Regions from separate parts of the Shewanella sp. POL2 genome, predicted to be linked through region 1. Evidence: predicted binding sites of a transcription regulator. Region 1 holds the regulator's gene; the other holds the start of a gene.
The links. The regulator MetJ, encoded in region 1, represses methionine synthesis genes. The targets are predictions, from matches to a motif close to TAGACGTCTAGACGTCTA.
Positions count from the first base shown of each region.

Region 2: the regulator MetJ is predicted to act here: its motif matches at 2,105-2,122, upstream of metH (methionine synthase).

Region 1 covers NZ_AKZL01000097.1:5,781-10,157, forward strand. Annotated here, with positions in the region: gene SHEWPOL2_RS18865 (bifunctional aspartate kinase/homoserine dehydrogenase II) at 1-303, opposite strand, end outside; partial or broken gene metB (cystathionine gamma-synthase) at 315-1,479, opposite strand; gene metJ (met regulon transcriptional regulator MetJ) at 1,692-2,006, shown strand; gene SHEWPOL2_RS18880 (sulfite exporter TauE/SafE family protein) at 2,114-2,857, shown strand; gene nrfD (NrfD/PsrC family molybdoenzyme membrane anchor subunit) at 2,990-3,934, opposite strand; gene SHEWPOL2_RS18890 (4Fe-4S dicluster domain-containing protein) at 3,937-4,377, opposite strand, start outside.
Region 2 covers NZ_AKZL01000037.1:33,169-37,545, reverse strand. Annotated here, with positions in the region: gene metH (methionine synthase) at 1-2,003, opposite strand, end outside; gene SHEWPOL2_RS11755 (histidine phosphatase family protein) at 2,227-2,949, shown strand; cobalamin riboswitch at 3,125-3,349, shown strand; gene SHEWPOL2_RS11750 (ABC transporter ATP-binding protein) at 3,473-4,360, shown strand; gene SHEWPOL2_RS11745 (iron ABC transporter permease) at 4,357-4,377, shown strand, end outside.

The sequences.
Region 1 (4,377 bases):
GATTAACTGAGCTTTATCTGTGGTTAAACGCTCGCGTAAATCCCGCGCTTGCTCGTTGGATAACAGCTGTTCAATCAAGCCTTGCTGATAGCTGATAAGAACTTGTAATTCTTCTTGCCATAATTGGTTGCTATCGCGCAGGGACAATAATTTATATAAAAAGTTAGTGGTTTTACCCGCGGCAGACACCACCACCAGATCATCACTATGGCCATGGGTTAACAGAATATGGGCGACTCGGCGATAACAATCGGCATCGGCTAAGCTGGAACCACCAAATTTATGTAAGTGACAACGTGCCATCTATTATTCCTCTACTGACAAGCCGCTACGGCGGCCAATCCTGCTTGAATATCTGCAACTAAGTCGTCGGCATCTTCAATACCAACCGACAAACGTAATAGGGTGTCTTTAATGCCAGCTTCAAAACGCGCCTGCGGCTCCATCGCCCTGTGGGTCATGGTCGCGGGCACGGCTACGAGACTCTCGACGCCGCCTAAACTCTCAGCCACGCTGAATAAACTTAAGGCATCTAAAAAGGCGACCACTTCGGCCTCGCCGCCCTTAAGCTCAAAACTCAGCATAGCGCCAAAGCCTTTTTGTTGCTTGGCGGCAATGGCATGGCCGGGATGATCCACAAGGCCTGGGTAATACACTTTGCTCACCACTGGGCTGCTAGTCAGTAACTCCACAATACGCTGGGCATTGTTTTGGTGCTCGCGAATGCGCACGGCTAAAGTACGCAGGCCGCGCAGGGTTTGATAACTATCAAACGCGCTACCGGTTAAGCCTAAGGTGTTCGACCACCAATGTAAGGTCTCACCAATTTGGGGATCTTTGGCGATCACCGCGCCGCCCACCACATCGCTATGGCCATTAATGTATTTAGTGGTGGAGTGGATAACGATATCGGCGCCGAGTAATAGCGGTTGCTGCAAAAATCGGTGACAGGAAAGTGTTGTCCACTACCACTAACGCGCCCACACCGTGGCTCGCCTTGTCGATAGCCTCAATATCAACCACCCGCAGCAAAGGGTTGGATGGGGTTTCAATCCACACCATTTTAGGTTGCTGAGCGATGGCCTGCGCAAGTGCTTGGCTGTCGGTTTGATCGACCACCAGCAATTTAAATTGGCCTTTTTTCGCTAGGTTGGTGAATAAGCGGTAAGAACCGCCATAACAGTCGTGGGGCACCACCAGTAAATCATCTGGACCAAGCAACGTGGTGACTAAGGTAATGGCGGCCATGCCAGTGCAGGTCACCACACCGGTTGCGCCTTTTTCCAGCTTAGCTAAGGCATCGCCTAAGATGCTGCGGGTAGGATTGCCGGAACGGCTGTAATCAAATTCGCGCGGATTTTTATGACCATCGAAGGCGTAATTCGTCGACAGGTAAATTGGCGGCACCACGGCGCCATATTGAGTATCGCTTTCGATACCCTGACGCACTGCCAATGTGGCTAATTGACGCTCTGCCATGGGTGGACTCCTAAATTCGGTAGACTGATAGAGATGTCTGGACGTCTAAATGTACCTAAGCCCAGTGGTATCGTCAATAGGCGTTAAGACGTTTAGACGTCTAAACATAAAGAAATCTGTTTGCAATCGCTAAGAAATAGTAGCAATAATTTGACTGTAATCTGTAAGGGTTTAAAATCTGCCCCGAATTTAGCGTTATAACAGGTGAGTCAATGACTGAATGGAATGGGGAATACATCAGCCCCTATGCTGAACATGGCAAGAAGAATGAACAAGTAAAGAAAATTACTGTGTCTATTCCGCTCAAAGTGCTAAAAGTCCTCACGGATGAACGTACGCGTCGTCAGGTCAACAACCTGCGCCACGCAACGAATAGCGAACTGTTGTGCGAAGCATTTTTGCATGCCTACACCGGCCAGCCTCTGCCTGATGATGCCGATCTGTCGAAAGAGTGCCCAGACAGCATCCCCGCTGAAGCGAAGCGGTTGATGGACGAAATGGGGATCGAGTGGGAAGACATGGAATAACGCTTAAGCGTCCATAATCCTGCCGTAACTAATTATTAGGGATCGTTAATGCTCATCCGGCGTGGTGGGTTAAAGTAACGATCCCTATTTTGTTTTGATGGAATCCTATGTTCTCCTTGATCGATCCACAAACGCTTGCCATCGCGTCTGTGATTGTGTTTTTAGGTGCCCTCACCCAGAGTCTGATTGGGTTTGGCTTAGCCGTGGTCGCCAGTCCGTTGCTGTATATCGTCGATCCCCAATTAGTGCCTGCCCCCGTGATTGTGATGGGATTTTCCATCGCGCTACTCACCCTATTGCGTGAACGCGGCCATTTAGAATTCAATGGCTTGCAATACGCGCTCATCGGTCGAGTGCCCGGTGGCTTTATCGGTGCTAGCCTATTACTGTTTGCGCCGCAGCCGATTCTTGGTCTGGCGATTGCAGCCATTGTGGCAGTCGCCGTGGTGCTCAGTTTGTATAAATTCAGTCTGCCGGTGAACAAAGCGACTCTGTTTGGCGCGGGAGTCGTCTCGGGGATCTTTGGCAATATCGCCGCCATTGGTGGCCCTCCGATGGCGATTTTATTGGCGGGTAAGGATGCTTCGCAGTTTCGCGCGGCGTTATCGGCCTTCTTTATCTTTAGTTCGACCATTGCCTTGGCGATTCTTGGGGTGACGGGCCTACTCGAAATCAAGCACTTTTGGCTGTCGCTAATGCTATTGCCCTCGGTCTTTTTAGGCTATCTCGTGGCGGGCAAACTGGTGGGAAATGTGGATAAACATAAGACCAAGATGGCGACCTTAGCCCTCTGCGCTATCAGCGCCTTAGTGCTCACGGTCAAATCAGTGATTGAGTTATTACCGCAATAACCTCATGCCAATCGCAGCCATAAAAAAAGCACCGTTTAACGGTGCTTTTTGTTGCTGTGGATACGAGTTGTCATCCATTCGAGCATCACTTAATCGCATTTAAGTGATGCTTAGTGCGCTAGCATCAATACGTTAGCTTAAGTAACTTTGGCCTGCATACACAATAAAGTGTCTCAGGGCGAGCACGCCAGTTAAGCTGGCACAGGCCACCATAATCATTGCGCCCTTAGTGTGGCGAGTCGCTGCGGGAAGCAGCATAAACAGCAATGGCACACCAAAGCCAATCCCCACGACACCAATCCAGAATACGCTTGCCCACACGCCAGAGGTGAGTGATGCCAGTGCCGCAGCCGCCGCACCGCCCTTAAAGTACAAGGCGCAGAACAACATAAACAGGAACATGATTTCGATTGCCATCACTGGCAGCTCTAAGCCATGCATTTTAGCTAAGGTCTTGTCGTGGCTATCGGTTTTGAACATTACCAGCGCCAGCACCGCATTGGCCGCCGCACCCGCTGATAAACCCGATACCAAGAACAGTGCAGGCAATACCGCAGTGTTTAGCATCGGATAGGCATTCATCGCCGAGATTAAGAAGCCTGTGTAAGCGCCCACACCAATGGCGAGGACAAACAACAGCACTTCAATCAGCTTTCTAAAGGGCATCAGCAGCTTAGCGATAGGCGCGAGGAAACCTAAGCCCCACTTTGGCAAATCGTCACGCAATACTAAAATCGCGTAGGCAAATGCCAAGGGTGAGTAAGCCAGCAGCGCTAATACCCCAATCGCCATAACGGACTGGAAGTTGTAGTTAATTAAGATCAACCAGAAGTGGAAAGGCTTAGTTAAATCAAACACTAAACAAGCCAAGCCTAAGCTGATTGCCACAGGGCCAATAATTGCTGCGGCCTTGAGGATATTGCTCTCAACTTGTGTTTGTTCTTGATTGAACCAACGCAAACCAATGCCAATCAGCAAACTTCCGGCGGATAAACCCGCCATAAACAAATACACGGCGATGACCCAGTGCCAAGTGACGGGATCATATTGCGCCATATCGCCCCAAGTATTGTTCATAATCAAATCCCCCCTCTTTTGGTAGGAACGCGATATACCCTAGGTTTAGTGCCTAAATGGGTCTTATCTTGGTAAGTGATCTTAGTGTTGAGCAGTGTGGCCACTTCACTTTGTGGATCGTTAGCATCGCCAAACACCAAGGCATCGGTCGGGCACACAGTCACACAGGCAGGCTCTTCACCCCGGGCCAAACGCGTGTCCTTACAGAAATTACACTTGTCAGCCACTTTGGTTTCGGGATTCATAAAACGCACTTTGTAGGGACACGCCGCCACGCAGTACATACAACCCACACACTTGTCGCCGTGGATGGAGACAATGCCATCTTCGCCCACATAGGCCGCACCCGTTGGACACACCTTCACACAAGGCGCATCTTCACACTGCTGGCAAGACACCCTGTGGTACTTAAAGTGCAGATTGGGCATTTCGCCATACGGCCC
Region 2 (4,377 bases), on a different contig from region 1:
TCTAAATCTTCTTTTTTAGCGGCACTTGAGCCATCGCCACGGAATTTTTCAGCAATATCAAGCAATTGCTCGGTATTGCTCGAGCCTTCAACCGGGCAAGGCAGGTTGAGCACCACGTTCTCGACCCGTACTTTAAGCTCTGGGTCGATATCGTCAAAAATCGCTAACTGGCCCGCGTTGACAATCCCCATATCCATACCGACTTTAATCGCGTGGTACAGGAATACTGCGTGAATCGCCTCACGCACTGGGTTGTTACCGCGGAAGGAGAACGACACGTTCGATACCCCGCCCGAAATCATCGCGTGGGGCAGGGTGGCCTTAATTTCTTTAATGGCATCAATAAAATCGACAGCATAGTTATCGTGCTCATCGATACCCGTGGCAATGGCGAAGATGTTCGGGTCGAAGATAATGTCTTCGGGCGGAAAGCCGACCTTATCGACCAGCACGCGGTAGGCGCGGGTACAGATTTCGACTTTGCGCGCCTTCGTATCGGCTTGGCCTTGCTCGTCGAACGCCATAATAATGGCCGCCGCGCCGTAGCGTTTAACGAGGGTTGCCTGCTCGATAAACTTCTCTTCGCCTTCTTTGAGGGAGATAGAGTTAACAATACCCTTGCCTTGAATACATTTGAGGCCCGCTTCAATCACTTCCCACTTCGAGGAGTCGATCATAATCGGCACGCGGCTGATATCTGGCTCAGAGGCGATAAGATTTAAGAACTTATGCATCACCTCCACGCCATCGAGCATGCCTTCGTCCATGTTGATGTCGATGATCTGCGCGCCGCTTTCTACCTGTTCACGGGCGACATCGAGCGCCTGTTCGAACTTGCCTTCTTTGATCAGCTTTAAAAATTTGGCCGAGCCAGTAACGTTGGTGCGCTCACCCACGTTCACAAACAGGGTTTGGGCGTCGATAGTGAGCGGTTCCAAACCTGCTAAACGGCAGGCGACGGGGATCTCGGGTAATACGCGCGGGGCAAACGGTTCCACCGCTTCGCGAATGACCTTAATATGCTCGGGTGTGCTACCACAGCAGCCGCCAATAATGTTGAGCATGCCTTCACGGGCCCATTCTTGGATAACGCTGGCCATGTCTTTTGGGGTTTCATCGTAACCGCCAAACTCGTTTGGTAGACCCGCGTTAGGGTGCGCCGACACATAACATTCGGCGATGCGTGACAGTTCTTCAACGTAGGGACGCAGCTCTTTTGGCCCAAGGGCGCAGTTAAGGCCGATAGATAACGGCTTGATATGGCGAAGGGAGTTATAAAAGGCTTCGGTGGTTTGTCCGGTAAGGGTTCGGCCCGAGGCATCGGTAATAGTGCCGGAGATCATCACTGGCAAACGTGCTGGCGAGTTAGCGCCAAAGAGTTCATCGAACACGGTTTCGATGGCAAATAATGCGGCCTTAGCGTTTAAGGTATCGAAGATGGTCTCGACCATAATGATATCGGCGCCGCCTTCAATCAGGGCGCGGGTCGATTCGCAGTAAGCGGTCACTAACTCATCAAAGTGGATATTACGATATCCGGGATCGTTAACATCGGGGCTGATAGAGCAGGTACGGTTAGTGGGTCCTAACACACCGGCGACATAACGTGGTTTACCCGTGGCTTTTTCGATTTCATCACAGGCCTCACGGGCGAGGCGCGCACCTTCACGGTTAATTTCGGCGGACAGCGACTGCATATCGTAGTCGGCCATGGCGATAGTTGTGGCGTTAAAGGTGTTGGTTTCAATAATATCCGCACCGGCTAATAGGTAGTCGGTGTGAATTTGTTTGATGATGTGTGGCTGCGTGAGCACTAAAAGATCGTTATTGCCCTTAACGTCGGTATGCCAATCCTTGAAACGCTCGCCACGGTAATCGGCTTCTTCTAGCTTGTAGCCTTGGATCATAGTGCCCATGGCGCCGTCTAAAATCAGAATGCGCTTTGACAACTGGTTGCGAATGTCTGCCAGTGTTTGGCTGGCTCGATGGAGAGATATCGCCATAAATGATTACCTTTACTACAGCTAAGTTGAGTCCAAAAATATGCAATTCTGCGGTAAATTGCATTTTATTATTGAATGTCGTTCGTTATGGTTTGGACATTTATACGTATAGACGTCCATAATACGCGACATCGGATTGTCAGGGCAAGGTGAAAGTCATTAGGAGCGAGAATCTAGAATCTAGAATCTAGAGTTTAGGTCCTAAGATTTTTAAAAGGCATATATGAAACAAGTTCGCTTATTACTGTTACGCCATGGGGAATGCGAGGGCGGGGCCATTTTACGTGGCAGAGTCGATGTTCCACTGAGCGAGAAGGGCTGGCGGCAGATGTTGGCAGCAGTCGCTTTGCAGGCCAGTGAATGCCACGGTATTTACAGCTCCACCTCAAGGCGCTGCGCTGAATTTGCCAAGGAGTTGGCGCTGGAGCCGCATTCCAGCTTGTCTGAGAGTTCACATTTAGCTGCACCAACGCCTTCGCCGCTTGAGGTCAACCTACTGGAGGATCTACAAGAAATGGATTTTGGCGATTGGGATGGTCGCTTACTCGATGAGTTATATCAACAGGATGGCGAGCGCATGGCGGCCTATTGGCAAGATCCTTGGACCGTGTCGCCGCCCAATGGTGAAACGATGGCAAGTTTTGAGGCTCGTATCGATGGCGCAATAGAGCAGATCCTCAATAAAGAGTTTGCCCTGCTGGCGTTGGATGATGAACAGGCCCACGGCGAGTGTAATGCCGATGCACCCACAGCCAATATCTGGGTTTTGACCCACGGCGGGGTGATCCGTCATTTAATGGCAAGAGCATTGGGGGCGGTGAGAACGGTAGGGTTTTACAGTCAACTGACTTTACCGGTTGCCGCGGTGGTGACGATTAATGTACTCGAAGATAAACATGGGACTCGATACTGGCGCTTAGACTGGCCATCGGGCCATGCTGATTGAGTTTGAAATCTCATGCTAAATGGGATGATGAACATTTTCTGATTTAAACTGCATTGCCTAATGAGCAAGATATAGGATAATGCTTTTCCCTGACGTTTGAGCGAGATAGCACATGGTGTTCGCTAAGTTTAAATGTCGCAGAAATAGGTGTTGGGAATTTCGCTTTATCCTGCGCTATTCGCTTAAGGCAATAGTCGTTATAAACGCCGGATCAACCCAAACATAATAGGGAATCGGGGTGCTGCCCATCAGCCAGCCCGAACTGTACCCGCAACTGTGAGTAGTTAAAAGAAGTGCCTAGAATCTAGAGCCTAGAATCTAGAACCTAGAACCTAGAACCTAGAACCTAGAACCTTCTTTGCTACAAGTCAGGAGACCTGCCTATTTCTGTTTTCGCTGCGTGCAGCCTTAGTTCTCGAGCGGGTGACTCGAGGGAGCAGAAAATGATATTGATACGTTTCGCCCTGTGGCCCATGGTGCTACTGGGTTTGGGTACAAAATATGCCTGTGGGAGCTGCTTTAAATGAAGCCTTCCACGTCAACAGATGTGCAATCTTCGGCGGTGCTAGCTAATGTGGCACTCAATGTCAGCCAATTAAGTTGGACCATCGAAGGCAAAACCATTCTTTCAGGGATTAACTTTGCCCTACAACGCGGTGAAATGCTGGGATTAATCGGCCCTAACGGTGCGGGTAAATCCAGTTTACTGCGTTGTATATATCGTTTTATTCGCCCAACTCTGGGGCAAATCAGTTTGTTTTCGCAGGACATTAACGAGCTTTCGCCCAAGGCATTTGCCTGCAAAGTAGCTGTGGTGCAGCAGGATACGCCGCACTATTTTGATATGACCACAGAGCAACTCGTTGCTATGGGGCTCACGCCCCACAAAGGGATGTTCGATACTAATTCCAGCGGTGATAGTGAAAAAATTATCAAGGCGCTTGAAAAGGTAGGTCTTAGCCATAAGCGCTATCAGCAATATGAAAGGCTCTCCGGCGGTGAGAAACAACGGGCACTGATTGCCCGCGCTATCGTGCAACAACCTCAGTTACTGATTTTAGATGAACCCACAAACCACCTCGATGTGCGCTATCAAATACAAATTTTGGAGTTGGTTCGAAGCCTTGGCATTAGTGTCATTGCCTCTATTCATGATCTGAATTTAGCAAGTGCCCTGTGTGATAGTTTGCTGCTACTGGATAAGGGGCAAGTGAGCGCCATGGGCACGCCGAGTGAGGTATTAACAGAGGAGCGCATTGCCCAAGTTTTTGGTGTTTGCGCTCAAGTGATGCCCCATCCACAACATGCCAATCCTTTAATTAATTACTTTTATGGTTATCAAAAATCACCGACGGATGATGTGGTTGTATCCGCTCCCCATAACATCAACGGGGAGATAAACACGCCATGATTCACACGTTTAAGCTG